DNA from 2 places in the Blautia sp. NSJ-140 genome. Region 1 is predicted to be linked to the other one. Evidence: riboswitches for the same ligand, from Rfam matches in the RefSeq annotation. Region 1 holds a riboswitch; the other holds the start of a gene.

Region 1 (7,812 bases):
GCCGGCAAGGGTACTGCTGCTTTTTTATGAATATCTCTGCAGTCTGGCAGGAAGGTCGGGATGGAGTACCTGGATCGGAGGGGAGCCGGAAATATGGCAGATCCTGGTATATTATGGTTTTTTGATCACAGTTCTGTTTATGGGACAGTATATAAAAGAACAGCGCCGGAAGAAAAAAGCAGTCTGTGAGGAAACGGAGCTATCAGGGGAGCGGTCGGAAGCAGGTTGCCGGAAGCTATATGCTATCCGGATAACAGCCGGTATTTTTCTGGCAGTCGGAATCCTGATACTGGGATATCATCCGGCAGGAAGTCTGAAGGTGATCTGCCTGGATGTAGGACAAGGGGACGGTATTCTTGTGGAGACCCCGGAGGATCACCATTTTCTGATCGACGGAGGAAGCAGCAGCCAGTCGGACCTTGGAAGATACTGTCTTTTGCCGGCATTGAAAAGTCAGGGGATTTCCTGGCTGGATGGGATTTTTATTTCTCATACAGATCAGGATCACATCAACGGTGTGAAGGAACTTCTGGAATATATGGGAAAAGGTCTCACAACCATCCGGGCCGGATATCTGATCCTGCCTGCCTGGGTTGAAAGACCAGATGCGTGGAGGGAGCTTGCAGAGACAGCAAAAACTGCCGGAGTTAAGGTAGTGACAGCAGAAAAGGGAGATGAGCTGCTTTGCGGAAGGGTATCTTTTTCTGTTCTGTGGCCGGAAAAAAATGCTGCGGGAAAAGATGTGAATGAGGAAGCAATGGTGATGAAGTTGTCTTTTGGAGAATTCCGGATGCTTTTTACCGGAGATATCGGTGCAGATACGGAGAAAAAGCTTCTGGCAGCCGGGGTGCTTGAGGATGTTGACTGTCTGAAGGTGGGACATCACGGTTCCCGTTATTCTACCACAGAAGCATTTCTTGAGAAAATAAAGCCGGAAGTGGCGATCATTTCCTGTTCTTCCGCCAACACCTACGGACATCCGTCACCGGAAACCGTAGAGCGGCTTAAAGAGGCCGGAAGTCAGGTGGAATACACCATGAAAAACGGTGCTATCACTGTGGAAACAGATGGAAAAAAGCTTAAGATCGGAAGGTTCCGGAAGGATTGAGGATTTTTTTCCAAAACCGAAAAAAAACGGTGACTTTTGAACACGTTTGTTGTAGAATAGACAGGGTTTGTGCAAAAACAAAGCACTGAAAATGTGCAATACAAAATAAGGAGTTTTTATTTATGAAGTATGATGTACTGATCGTAGGGGCAGGTCCCGGTGGGATCTTTGCAGCCTATGAACTGATGAATAATGATCCGGAGAAAAAGATCGCAGTTTTTGAAGCAGGTCATCCTCTGGAAAAAAGAAAATGTCCCATCGACGGAAAGAAAGTAAAATCCTGTATCCACTGCAAAACCTGCGCGATCATGAAGGGATTTGGCGGTGCAGGTGCTTTTTCCGATGGAAAATATAATATCACCAATCAGTTTGGCGGAACTCTGTACCAGCATATCGGCAAGGATACAGCCACAGAGCTGATGGAATATGTAGATAAACTGAACCTGATGCATGGCGGTGAAGGAACCAGGCTTTATTCCACCACAAACAGTGAGATTCGTAAGCTCTGCCTTCAGAATGGCCTGCATCTTCTGGATGCATCAGTCCGTCATCTGGGAACAGATATCAACTATGTGGTGCTGCAGAACCTCTATGAAAAAATGAAAGACCATGTGGATTTCTATTTTGACGCATCTGTTGATAAAGTGGAGAAAACAGAAGATGGTTACGCAGTTGTTGTAGGCGATGAGCGTTACGAGGGAACTTACTGTATCATCTCCGCAGGACGAAGCGGAAGTAAATGGATGGAAACTGTATGTACAGAGCTTAAGATCCCGACTCTTTCCAACCGTGTGGACATCGGAGTCCGTGTGGAGCTTCCGGCAGAGGTTTTCAGCCGTCTGACAGATGAGCTTTATGAGAGCAAGATCGTTTACAGAACTGAGAAGTTTGAGGATATGGTCCGTACCTTCTGCATGAACCCGCGAGGTGTTGTCGTGAATGAAAATACCAACGGTATCATCACAGTAAACGGTCACAGCTACGAAGATCCGGCAAAGCATACCAACAATACAAACTTTGCCCTTCTGGTATCCAAGCATTTCTCAGAGCCGTTCCATGACAGCAACGGATACGGTGAGAGCATTGCAAGACTTTCCAATATGCTTGGCGGTGGTGTTATGGTACAGCGGTTCGGAGATCTGATCCGCGGAAGACGAAGCACAAAAGCCCGTATTGAGGAAAGCTTCGTAACACCTACACTTTCTGCGACACCGGGAGATTTAAGCCTTGTTATGCCGAAACGTATCCTGGATGGCATCATCGAGATGATCTATGCCCTGGACAAGATCGCACCGGGAACCGCGGATGACGATACTTTGCTTTATGGCGTGGAGGTTAAATTCTACAACATGGAGGTTGAGATCGACGAAAATCTGGAAACTTGCCACAAGGGTCTCTTTGTTATCGGAGACTGCAGCGGTGTGACACACTCTCTTTCCCATGCATCTGCCAGCGGAATCTACGTAGCCAGATACCTGGAGCAGAAGTATTTTAACAGATAAACTGCAGAGCAGTTTATCTGTTATGAGCAAGTAGCGAAGCGGATTGCGAATATCCGTTTAACCAGATAAACTGCGAAGCAGTTTATCGATTATGAGCAAAACAGTCCTTTTCTGATATCAGGGTGATGACAGAAAGGGGCTGTTTTTGTGAGTGAAGGTCGTTACTGTTCACTGGTAATGTCCCGCGAGGTGTTTTTTGTGAGCGAAGGTCACAGAAAAACCGAGACATACCGCGCGAATTTATGCGATCAGCATAAATTCTGTGCATCGCGAAGCGTGTTACTGAGAACGGAGTGAACAGTAACTGAAGGTCACAGAAAACCGTGAATCGTCCGACATCAATCTTGACAAATTTGTGAGTTTGTGGTAAAAATTAGATAACCAGATAAAAGAAAATATGTGCAAATGTTATAACGATAAGGTTGCATCCAGTCGGATGTGCAAAAGAGAATCCGGTGAGAATCCGGAACGATACCGTCACTGTGAAAGGGGAGCTGCTTTTATAACCACTGGGAGACCGGGAAGGGAAAGCAGCGTGGAACCAAGTCAGGAGAACTGCCTTATTGCGAGATTCAAGGGTTCGCGGTTTACGAATCTGTATTCTCCATAACAATACAGAACTTCTTTTTATGTATTTGTATTGCGCAGAGAATCATGTGTGAGCAGGCAGCCGCAGAGAGCTGCCGTTTTTTGTACATATCAGTATTCTGGAAATACATGAAAAGAGGACAATAAGAAATGAAAAGAAAAACAATGTTAGCTCTGATGCTCGCAGTTTCCATGACATGCTCTATGGGTGCAGCTACAACAGCAATGGCAGCAGAGGATTCTGCTACAGAAGAGAACGCTGAGGCAGCTGATACCACAGAGGCTTCCGATGCAGATCAGGAAGCAGCAGATAATGTAGCAGCTCTGATCGACAAGATCTATGTACAGGAAAGAAACGACACAACAGATGAGGACTGCAAGGCAGCCAAAGAAGCATGGGATGCTCTGACAGACGCTCAGAAAGAGCTGGTAGAGGGTGAGAATGCAGATCCGGATTACTTTGGACGTGACACAGGAGATGCTTCCAAGGACGATCCGCGTAACCAGGATGAGATCGGTGAGAATGAGCTTCTTGTTGTAAGCTTCGGTACTTCCTTCAATGACAGCCGTGCAGAGGATGTCAAGGGAATCGAGGATGCTCTTGCAGAAGCTTATCCGGACTGGTCTGTAAGAAGAGCATTTACAGCACAGATCATCATCAACCATGTAGAGGCAAGAGATGATGAAGTGATCGATAATATGCAGCAGGCTCTTGACCGTGCAGTAGAGAATGGTGTTAAGAACCTGGTTGTACAGCCTACTCACCTGATGCACGGTGCTGAGTACGATGAGATGACAGAAGCGATCAATGAATATAAAGATAAATTCGAGTCTGTAGCTATCGCAGAGCCAATGCTCGGCGAGGTTGGAGATGATGCAACAGTGATCAACGATGACAAGAAAGCAGTTGCTCAGGCGATCACAGATGAGGCTTGCAAAGAGGCAGGATTTGACAGTATGGATGCAGCAGCTGAGGCTGGTACAGCATTCGTATTTATGGGACATGGAACATCCCATACAGCTAATATTACATACGATCAGATGCAGACACAGATGGAAGACCTTGGATTCAAGAACGCATTCATCGGTACTGTAGAGGGTGAGCCGGAAGACACAGCCTGCGACAAGGTTATCGAGAAAGTAAAAGAAGCAGGATACAAGAACGTTGTTCTTCGTCCGCTGATGGTTGTTGCCGGAGACCATGCAAACAACGATATGGCCGGTGATGATGAGGATTCCTGGAAGAGCCAGTTTGTAGCATCCGGAAACTTCGATAAGGTTGACTGCCAGATCGAGGGTCTTGGAAGGATCGAAGCCGTTGAGAAGCTTTATGTAGAGCATACAAAGGCAGCAATCGATTCTCTGGGAAGCACTGATGAATCCGCAGATTCTGATGCAGCAGATACAGAGGCTGATTCTGCTGAGGAGTCCGCAGAATAATAAATACAAAAATATCTGAGTGAGTTCAGATACCTATAAGAAATCAATGTAACTGCCCGGAAAGATCAGGAAGACTGTTTTCCGGGCAGATTGCTGTATCTATGGAAGGGAGAAGATTATCATGAAAAAACGCTATGTAAACTTAATTCTTGCAATGGCAAGTGCATCAGTCCTGGTGCTGGGTTCTGTGCCTGCGATGGCAAAAACAGACGAAACAAAAACCGAGTCCGGTGAGGAAGCAGAAACTTCCGGAGAAAAGGATACGGATGCAGACAAAGCAGATACACTGGAAGATGGCGTTTATACAGCAGAGTTTGATACAGACAGCAGCATGTTTCATGTAAATGAGGCCAATGACAAAAAAGGAGAACTCACGGTCAAAGATGGTAAAATGACCATCCACGTAAGTCTGGTTTCCAAGAAGATCGTTAACCTGTTTGCGGGAACTGCCGAGGATGCCCAGAAGGACGGAGCAGAGATTATCGATCCGACCACAGATACAGTTAAGTACAGCGATGGTTATACAGAAGAGGTTTACGGATTTGATATCCCGGTATCGGCCATTGGTGAGGAATTTAACGTGGCGATCCTGGGAGAAAAAGGCAAATGGTACGACCATAAAGTCAGCGTAAAGGATCCTGTAAAAACAGAGGATACTGCTGAAAAAACAGCGGACGATACAGAAAAAGAAGGAGCTGCCTCTGACAAAAAGACAGCAGAAAAGTCAGATGAGTCCAAAGATGGAGAAACCTCTGACGACAAGAAATCCGAAGGGAAAAAGCCGGAAGATCTGAAGCTGGAGGATGGAACCTATGAGACTGATGTAACCCTTACAGGCGGATCAGGAAGAGCATCTGTAGAATCTCCGGCCAAAGTAGAGATCAAGGACAAAGAAGCTACGGCAACCATCATCTGGAGCAGTCCGAATTATGATTATATGATCGTGGACGGCGAAAAATATGAGCCGGTGAACAAAGACGGAAACTCCACATTTGAGATCCCGGTCACTGTCTTTGATGCAGAAATGGAAGTGACTGCAGATACTGTAGCCATGAGTACGCCTCACGAGATTGAGTATACTCTGAATTTTGATTCTTCAAGTATGAAAAAGGAAGAAAAATGAAAAAAATAATTTCATACATATTTCTGACGCTGACCCTGATCCTGGGGTGTGCTTTTGCAGTGCAGGCAGCAGAGACAGAACATAAGCCTGCGGATATTCCAGGCCTTACCTTTGACCACAGTATGGATCTTTCCTACGCAAAGGAATTTAATGTGGATTACTACAACGATGGCTATGCGCTGCTCACCATTGATCAGGAAGGACAGTTTCTTGTAGTTCCCGAGGGCAGGAAAGCACCGGAGGGGCTGGATCCTGACATTGCGGTTCTGCAGCAGCCCATAAACAATATCTATCTGGTAGCAACCTCGGCCATGGATCTTTTCCGCGCTATCGACGGGATTGACAGCATCAAGCTTTCCGGAACCAAGGAAGACGGATGGTATATCCAGGAAGCAAAGGACGCCATGGAACAGAAAAAGATGATCTATGCCGGCAAGTACAGTGCTCCGGATTACGAGCTGATCCTGAACGAGGGCTGTGATCTTGCCATTGAATCCACCATGATCCATCACAATCCGGAGGTACAGGAGAAGCTGGAGCAGTTCGGGATCCCTGTAATGGTAGAGCGTTCCAGCTATGAGAGTCATCCTCTTGGAAGAACCGAGTGGATGAAACTTTACGCAGTTCTTCTGGGAAAAGAAGATGTGGCAGAAAAGGTATTCAAAGAGCAGACGGACAAGTTGGATAAGGTTCTCACCGCAGATAAAACAGACAAGACCGTGGCGTTCTTTTATATCAACTCCGTAGGTGCGGTAAATATAAGAAAAAGCGGCGACTATGTTTCGGAAATGATTTCCCTCGCAGGAGGAAATTATGTTCCGGAGGATACGGGAGTAAATGACAATGCTCTTTCTACCATGAATATGCAGATGGAAGAATTTTATGCCAAGGCGAAGGATGCAGACTATATCATCTACAACAGTACGATCGACGGGGAACTTAAGACCATTGATGAGCTTCTTTCCAAAAGTAAGCTTCTTGCAGATTTCAAGGCAGTGAAGAACGGAAATGTCTGGTGCACAGGCAAAAATCTTTTCCAGGAAACCACCGGACTTGGAACCATGATCGAGGATATCCACACCATGCTGACTACAGATGATGATTTTCTGGATGAGCTGACCTATATGCATAAACTGAAATAAATTCCAGTGTTCGCTTTAACTCCTTTGCCGGTTTCCACCTGTGAGCAGGAAACGAAAGGATATGATAACAAAACAGAAGAGGAGTGTACCAGAAAAAATGAATGACAGAAAACGCGCAGTCCGATACGGGGTCTCGTTTGTGATCCTTGCGGTACTTTTGATCTTTTTATTTATATGGAATGTAAATTCCGGAAGTATCCACCTCTCTGTGAAGGAGATCCTGAACATCATATTCCGGCATCAGGGAGATGAAATTTCTTATAATATCGTCTGGGAGATCCGTCTTCCCAGGATACTGGCAGTGATCATCCTTGGCGGAGCACTTTCTGTTTCCGGATTTTTGCTGCAGACCTTTTTTAACAACCCTATCGCGGGACCCTTTGTACTGGGAATCTCTTCCGGTGCCAAGCTGATCGTGGCGCTTCTGATGATCTTCTTTTTAAGCAGATCGGTGTCCATCGGTTCCGGTGCCATGATCCTGGCTGCTTTTGCGGGCTCAATGATCTCCATGGGCTTTGTGCTCCTTGTGGCAAAAAAAGTCCACAACATGTCCATGCTGGTCATCAGTGGTGTTATGATTGGCTATATCTGTTCGGCCATCACAGACTTTGTGGTGACCTTTGCAGATGATTCCAACATAGTCAATCTTCACAACTGGTCACTGGGAAGCTTTTCCGGTATGACCTGGGGGAATGTGCAGACTATGGCTGTTGTGGTACTTCTTACCATGGTGATCGTATTTTTTATGTCAAAACCGATCAGCGCCTATCAGCTGGGGGAGACTTACGCGCAGAATATGGGAGTTAATATCAAGGTTTTCAGGATACTTCTGATCCTGCTTTCCAGTATTCTTTCTGCCTGTGTGACTGCTTTTGCAGGGCCAATCTCTTTCGTGGGGATCGCTGTGCC
Region 2 (7,812 bases), on a different contig from region 1:
ATAAATAAGAAAATCAGCAATTTTCATATGGATCTTATTTTTTAATGTGGGTTCGACGGTACGATAGTCCCCATCAAAATAAATGATCCTTCCACCTGGTTTTAATACAGCCTTCCAGCGTCTGAAAGCTTTTTCCGGATCATATAATGTCCACACCGCATCTCTGGAAAGTATCACATCATAGCTTTGTTCTTGTTCCAATGGCAAAGTTACACCATCTTCCTCACAGATTTCCACCTGTTGATGATACTGTCGCATATTCCTTCTGGCTTTTTCTACCATTCCTGATGAACCATCTATCGCTTTTACATCATGTCCCAGACGCGCTGCTATGATGCTCATAAAACCCGGGCCGCAGCCCACTTCTAAAATACGAAGGGGCTCAGGTCCAAGAAGTCTTTTCAATTCTTTTGTCCAGTGAGATACCGTTCTTTTGTTACTCAATTGTTTTTGGATCATATCATCATAATCACCGGAATCTTCTGTCCATTTATTCTCGATTTTTTCAAACATTTTTTTTACTCCACTACATCCAGTGTTGCCCAGTTAATGCCTTCATAGGCAGTCGGTGCAAGCTCTACATTGGTCAGTCTGGTATTATTATAGATATAATCACGGTTCGGATAATACAGCGGCACTGTTACTGCCTGATCATTGATACGTGTAAGGATCTTATCGTATAATTCCGTACGTTTTTCTTCATCCTGTGTTTTTAATACTTCTCCGAGATCTTTGTTCAGCTCCTCATCGTACCAGTTTACTGCTTTTGCTCCATCTTCCGCATAGAACATTGATTTCAGGAAACCATGAGGCATCCAGGAGTCTTCATAGCTGCGGTAAATGCACAGATCGTAGTCTCTGGTGTTCCAGATCTCATCATAGTAAGCTGCAGATTCTTTTTCTACCAGTTCAACACCCACACCAACCTTCTCATATTCAGATTTCAGGTATTCACACAGTGACTTCCAGGAAGCATATTCTTCAGTCTGGAATACCAGTCTGAGGCTCAGTGGTTCTCCGTCTTTTTCTACAATACCATCTCCGTCTGTATCCTCATATCCTGCTTCCTTTAACAGTTCCTTCGCTTTATCCGGATCATATGGATAACCCTTGCTGTTTTCTTCTGTTACATAAGGAACTGTCGAAGACATAAGTCCGGTTGCCGGATTGCCGTAACCATCCAGCAGATCATTTACAATGCTTTCTTTATTTGTTGCATAATTCAGTGCCTGACGTACGTTTATATCCTGAAGCGCCGGTGTATCATAATTTTCGATCAGATAGTAAGAAAGTGTGGAAACCTGCTGTTCTGTCGATAAATTTTTATCTGCCTGGATAATACTGAAGCTTTCGGATGGAATATCCTGAAGATTCAGATCTGCCTCTCCACTCTGAAGTGCCATCACTCTGGCATCACCGTCTACCACCTGTTTCAGAACTACTTTATCAATATTTGGTTTCTCACCGTAATAATTAGGATTTGGTACCAGGACAACCTCCTGACCGCTTTCATAACTGTCGATCATCCACATTCCGGTACCTACTTCCTGACAAAATTCTCCGTCTTCATCCATTGCACTTTCACAGGTGAAACGGAATGGTCTTGGATAGCTGAATTCGATCAGCAATGTATAGCATGGTTCTGCAAACTTAAATTCTACAGTATAATCATCTACCTTTGTAACATTTTCCAGTTTGGCTGAAAAGTTACCGATCACATCCTGTTCCACCCATCTGTTATAATTCCACATCACATTGTCTGCATTAAACACTGTACCGTCTGAGAATTTCACATCTTTTCTTAAATGAAACGTATAGGTTGTGCCATCTTTGCTGATATCCCAGGATTCTGCCAATGCCGGTTTAATTTCTCCATTTTCTCCATAACGCACCAGTGGATCATAGATCATTTCATAAAGACGAAAGTCCGCACCACTTTTTGTAGGATCACAAAGTTCAGGAGTCAGATCAATGGATGTCATTGCCGTAACTACTTTTTCCTCTTTTGCCTGTACATTGACACCTGTCAGTAAAGTTGCCGCCACCATGCTCAATGCTATCAGTTTTGCTACACGTCTTTTCTTCATTTCTTCTTCTCCTTTGTTTGTTTTATATTTTACAGCATATGACATGCCGCAAAATGTCCTGTTTCAATTTCTGTCAATTCCGGTATATGCTCTCTGCATATGTTTGTACATCTTATGCACCGGTTCTGATATGGGCAGCCTTGTTCCGGAATGGTATCTGAAAATATTTTCTTTTCCTGCGATCCGATTCTTCGCATTTTCGGTTCTTTTACCGGAATAGAATCAAACAGATCTTTTGTATAAGGATGTACAGCAGTCTCCTTTAAGCTGTCCGTATGATCGATAAACTCGACCACGCGTCCCTGATACATGATAGCCACCTCTTTGCAGAGATATGGAACATTGGACAGATCGTGAGTGATCAGTAAATAGGTCATCTCATATTTTTCCTGCAGTTCATTTAACAGATGCAGGATCTGCTTTCGTATGGAATAATCCAGACTGGATACCGGTTCATCACAGATCACAAGTTCCGGTCTTAATACCAATGCTCTCGCAATATTAGCTCTCTGACACTGACCTCCTGAAATCTGTCCAACATAACGGTTGCGAATATCCGGATCAAGCCCCGTCTGGATCAAAGCTTCTTTTACCCGTTCTTCATACTCTCCCTCTTGCAGTTTTTCATGTAATTTCAAAATTTCCAGAATATTTTCTCCAATGGTATAACCGGGATCAAATACCCCGCTGCTGCTTTGAAAGACCATCTGAAGATTCTTGCGATATGGACGAAACTGCTTTTCAGACAAATCCTGCATTTCCTGTCCCTGAAACCAGAATTTTCCATCTGTAGGTTTCTCCAGGCCGGCGATCAGCTTTCCGAATGTAGTTTTACCACTTCCACTTTCACCGATCAGGGCCATGGATGATCCTGCATGGATTTCCAGACTTACATCATCCACTGCCTTCACAATTTTTTTCTTGCCATAATATTTTTTTAAATGTTCTGTCTTTAGTAACGTACTCATACTTTTCCCCTATAAAACTGCATCCAACAGTTTTTTTGTATATGAATGCTGCGGATGATAAAAGATCTCTTCAACTGTTCCGTTTTCCACTATTTCGCCGTCTTTCATGATCGAAACATCATCTGCGATCTCTGCCACCACACCCAGATCATGCGTAATAAATAACACACCCAGATTTTCTTTCCTGGATAGCTGATAGATTTCTTCCAGGATCTGCTTCTGTACGGTTACATCCAATGCTGTCGTCGGCTCATCTGCAATCAGATAATCCGGTTTCATGGACATGGCAATGGCGATCATAACACGTTGGCACATACCTCCAGACAATTCGTAAGGTTTTTTCTTCATCAGTTCTTCCGGATCACGCAGATTCATCATCCGCAGACTTTCCAACGCAGCTTCCCTTGCCTGTTTTTTGCTCATTCTGCGATGTTTCCTCAGTCCTTCCAGAAGCAGTTGTTCAACTGTAAAAAGCGGATCAAGAGCAGCGGTCGGATCCTGAAAGATCATTCCGATCCTGTCTCCGTATAACTGTCGTTTTTCTTTTCCTGATAACTTCAGAAGACTCTTTTCGTTCAGTGTCACATCTCCGGATATCACCTTTCCATTTCCTGCAAGCAGATTCATGATCGTCAGAGAGGTAACTGACTTGCCGCTTCCGCTTTCTCCCACCAGAGCATGGATCCTTCCGCGCTTTACTTCCAGGCTGACATCTTTTACTGCATGAACCATTCCGTGAGAGGTCTGAAACTCCACATGTAATCTTTTTACCTTTAGAACATCATTTTTGGGCTGTTCCATTTTGTATTCCCTCCCCCAGATAATTAAATGCCAGAACAATGATCATGATCAGTATACCCGGATAAAACATCAGTCTTGGATAAGTCTGGATATAACTTTTACTGTCACTAAGCATGATCCCCCATTCCGGTGTCGGCGCCTGCACACCAAGGCCGATAAAGGAAAAACCGGCAATTGACAGAATGATCGAACCGATTTCCATTGTTGCCAGTGCGATCACAGATGGCAGGATATTTCTCAATACATGCCTGAATATGATCCTTGCGTGGCCGCAGCCTCCGGCTTTTAGTGCGGTCATATAATTTTTATTTTTTTCCTGAAGTGTCAATGCACGGGCAAGCCTTGCATATTCTGCCCAGGATACGACCGATAAGGACAGGATCAGATGAGCGCCGCTGGCTCCTACGGTTCCTGCAATGGCAAGTGCCACAATAAAGACCGGCATAGCCATAAATACATCAATGATCCTCATAATTATGGAATCGATTTTTCCACCTACGTATCCGGCAAACAGTCCGATCGGCACCCCGACACATACGGTGATCAGAAGCACCGTAAAGCTATAGCTCAGTGAATACCGGCTGCCCCAGAGAAGTCTTGATAAAATACATCGTCCCAGCTGATCAGTACCTAAAGGATATGCCGCCGACGGATTCTTTAATTTTATCGAAACATCCACAAGCAGTGGATCATGCGGCGCCAGTACAGGTGCAAAAATAGCTGCCAATACAAAAATTATGACCACCATCAATCCTATTTTTGTTTTTGGTGACCGGAATACCTGTTTCCAGTACAGATTCTGGATCATGCTTTTTTCTGTTTTCTGCTTTCTTCTGCTTCCCATTCTATGATCTCTCCTTTACTTTAACTGGATTCGCCGGTCAATCGCAGAATAGGCGATATCCACAAGAAAATTTAATACTACAATGCCAATAGCCAGAATAAAGATAAAACATTGCAGCACCGGAGTGTCTTTTGAGATCACGGATTTCAATGCCAGATTTCCGATTCCCTGAATTGAAAAAATACTTTCTATCACAGCTGAGCCACAGAAAAAACCGATCACAATTGATACCAGACGTGTCAGCACAGGAATCAGAATATTTTTCAGACCATGACGCAAAATTACATTTACAGATGACAATCCCTTGGCTCTGCTGGCACGTATGTAATCCTGCTTCAGCACCTGTATCATATTAGTACGGATCAATCTCGTCATAATTCCAAAGAAACTGATATCCATGGCAAATGCCGCGAGAATCGGGATACCTCCGGCATCTCCTCCGATCACGGAAATCACTTTTAGCTTTACTCCAAATATATATAGCAGCATCAGACCGATCCAGAAAGACGGCATAGATACACTGAGGGACGACAAAATGCGAATGACTTTATCCAGAACTCTGTTTTCATAAATTGCCGACAAAATTCCAAGAGGGACTGATACGATCATCAACAATAAAAACGAAGTAACTGCCAGTTTAAATGTCTGTGGAAAATATCTTTTTAATTCCTCAAAAGCCGGTTTTCTGGTAGAATATGATTTTCCAAAATCGCCGTGAAGTGCCTGATCCAGCCATTTCCCGTATTGTACCAGCACCGGCTGATCCAGTCCTTCCTCATGCCGTACTTCTTCTATCTGCTCCGGTGACGGATGCTCGTATTTTTTCTCCGCCAGAACTCTGGCCGCATCACCTGCCGATATAAAACTCAGCATAAAAATAATAAATGTAACCGCCAGAACTACCGGAATCATAAATATAAAACGCTTTGCAATTACTTTTCCCATTTTCATTTCTCCTCATTTTTCATCTGTTTATTCGGTTAAAATAAAAAAAGCTGATATGATCCAGCATCATATCAGCACAAAAAACAAACCTCCACCTCAGGCAGAGCTTATTCCTTCTGTATCCCATCCGAATCAGAATTCTTCTGTCAAAAAGGCAAGTCTCCTGACTCCAGTTCTTCCTACTCACCATCTTCCCGGATCTCTCCAGTGATATTTTGGTTTTCGTCCCTGTCACAGTAGCGGTGGCTGTTCTGGCATTTCACCAGATTCCTTATTAAGTACTTTGTACACCCTTCTGACTATTCAATTTTCATAGTTGCAACGAATAAGTATTATAATATCATACTTTTCTTTTTATATAAATAGTTTTTCTGTCAAATATGAAATATCTGAACATTTCATATTAAAACCCGGATATTTTCTGCCTGTCTATTATTATAGGTTCCTCAAGTAAATGACATTATGTATGAACGGTGACTTCTTTATATTTCCGTATAATGATCATATAACTTACGAATAATAAAACAGCTGCGCTGCTCCATGCACAGATCTCTGCATAGTATATTCCATCTTCGCCGATCATTTTTGGCAACAGCAGCGCAACACTGACACGCATTATAAATTCTGCAATGCCGCTGGCAAGCGGAATCAAAGTATTACCCAGGCCCTGGATAGCGGAACGATACACATACAGCAGATACAGCACCCACAAAAAGACAGCCATGATAAACAAATACTTATATGCTATATCCAATACCTGTCGGGTCTGATCCGGTTCACCGGATACAAACAGAGACAGTACATTACGTCCAAACAACACCATCATGCCGGAAATGAAAGCCGAAGTGAGCACTGCCATATAAGTGCCGCTGCGCACACCTTTTCGAATCCTCTGGTATTTTTTGGCACCAAGATTCTGGCCCACATAGGTTGTAATGGCGTATCCATATGAAACGGCAGCCATCTCCAAAACTCCATACAGCTTGTTCGCTGCCGTAAATCCCGCCACAAACAGAAAACCAAATCCATTGATCACATACTGTACCACAAGTCCTCCCACGGAGATGATCACATTCTGTATTGCAAGAGGAACTCCCAGTTCCAAAAGTCGCAGGCTCATAGAGGGCTGCCTGTAAAAATCCTTCTTTTCCAGGCGGATATCCGGGATTTTACGTAATACGATCAAACAGTATAAGGCTGAAAATCCCTGTGCGATAACGGTCGCCACTGCTGCTCCGGCTATACCCCAACCAAAAACCGCCACAAATAACAGATCCAGTCCCACATTGATCACTGCTGCCACTGTCATTGCGATCAATGGAGATCTGCTGTTTCCAAGTGCCCGAAGAATCGCTGCAAATATATTATAAGCAGCTATGATCGGGATTCCTGCAAAAATCAGCCGCAAATATAGCATTGTCAGATCAATGACATTATCCGGTGTCTGTAAGAATAAAAGAACATGATAAACTGTACCTTCACTTACTGCGAGTACGACCACAGACAATAATGCTGTCATGATATAGCTTTTCGCCACTGCGCATTTCAGATTTTCCTTTTCCCTTGCTCCATAATACTGAGATACAAGAATAGAAAAACCCTGTGTGATACCTGTCATGATCCCCAACACCAGCCATACCAGCCAATCTCCAGCACCTACTGCCGCCAGTGCTTCAACTCCTACCACTTGTCCGACGATCATGGTGTCTGCCATTGTATAAAACTGCTGAAAAATATTTCCAAGCATCATTGGTATGGCAAAAGTTATGATCAGTTTTCCGGGGGATCCGGCAGTCATATCTTTTTCATTGGTTCCCATAAGAATCTCCTTTTCTTTTCATCCTTATCCGCTATTTTACAAGGGACTCTTACGAAACACAATCCTATTTTTTCACAAAGTTTTATAATATTTTTGGTAGCTATTACATCTTTATAATCATTATTTTTTATGGAGCATTTTTGCCACGCCTATCCTAAAACTCTTTCTTCTTCATAGCTCTCATACTATACTTATACGAAGCAAACCATATAAGCAGACTTAGCACAATAAGGGCAATCGCGATTTCAAAATCCCCTATTCCCCCTATCATATGCAGAATACTTTCTTTTAATCCCAGGTTAGCCTTCACAAAAGATCTAATTGTATAACAAATCGCAAAAATAATTA

The links. Region 1 has a riboswitch for cobalamin ahead of MUB50_RS00275 (sirohydrochlorin cobaltochelatase). Riboswitches for the same ligand answer to the same signal wherever they lie in the genome.
Region 2: it holds a riboswitch for cobalamin, as region 1 does, so the genes downstream of both, MUB50_RS13185 (ABC transporter permease) here and MUB50_RS00275 (sirohydrochlorin cobaltochelatase) in region 1, are expected to answer to the same signal.

The regions. Positions count from the first base shown of each region.
Region 1 covers NZ_JALIFS010000001.1:58,131-65,942, reverse strand. Annotated here, with positions in the region: gene MUB50_RS00285 (DNA internalization-related competence protein ComEC/Rec2) at 1-1,108, shown strand, start outside; gene MUB50_RS00280 (NAD(P)/FAD-dependent oxidoreductase) at 1,231-2,610, shown strand; cobalamin riboswitch at 3,013-3,187, shown strand; gene MUB50_RS00275 (sirohydrochlorin cobaltochelatase) at 3,349-4,638, shown strand; gene MUB50_RS00270 (hypothetical protein) at 4,760-5,761, shown strand; gene MUB50_RS00265 (ABC transporter substrate-binding protein) at 5,758-6,903, shown strand; gene MUB50_RS00260 (FecCD family ABC transporter permease) at 7,001-7,812, shown strand, end outside.
Region 2 covers NZ_JALIFS010000011.1:126,854-134,665, reverse strand. Annotated here, with positions in the region: gene MUB50_RS13210 (class I SAM-dependent methyltransferase) at 1-513, opposite strand, end outside; gene MUB50_RS13205 (nickel ABC transporter substrate-binding protein) at 519-2,087, opposite strand; gene MUB50_RS13200 (oligopeptide/dipeptide ABC transporter ATP-binding protein) at 2,117-3,055, opposite strand; gene MUB50_RS13195 (ABC transporter ATP-binding protein) at 3,065-3,856, opposite strand; gene nikC (nickel transporter permease) at 3,837-4,700, opposite strand; gene MUB50_RS13185 (ABC transporter permease) at 4,716-5,645, opposite strand; cobalamin riboswitch at 5,782-5,955, opposite strand; gene MUB50_RS13180 (MATE family efflux transporter) at 6,106-7,464, opposite strand; gene MUB50_RS13175 (ABC-2 transporter permease) at 7,619-7,812, opposite strand, start outside.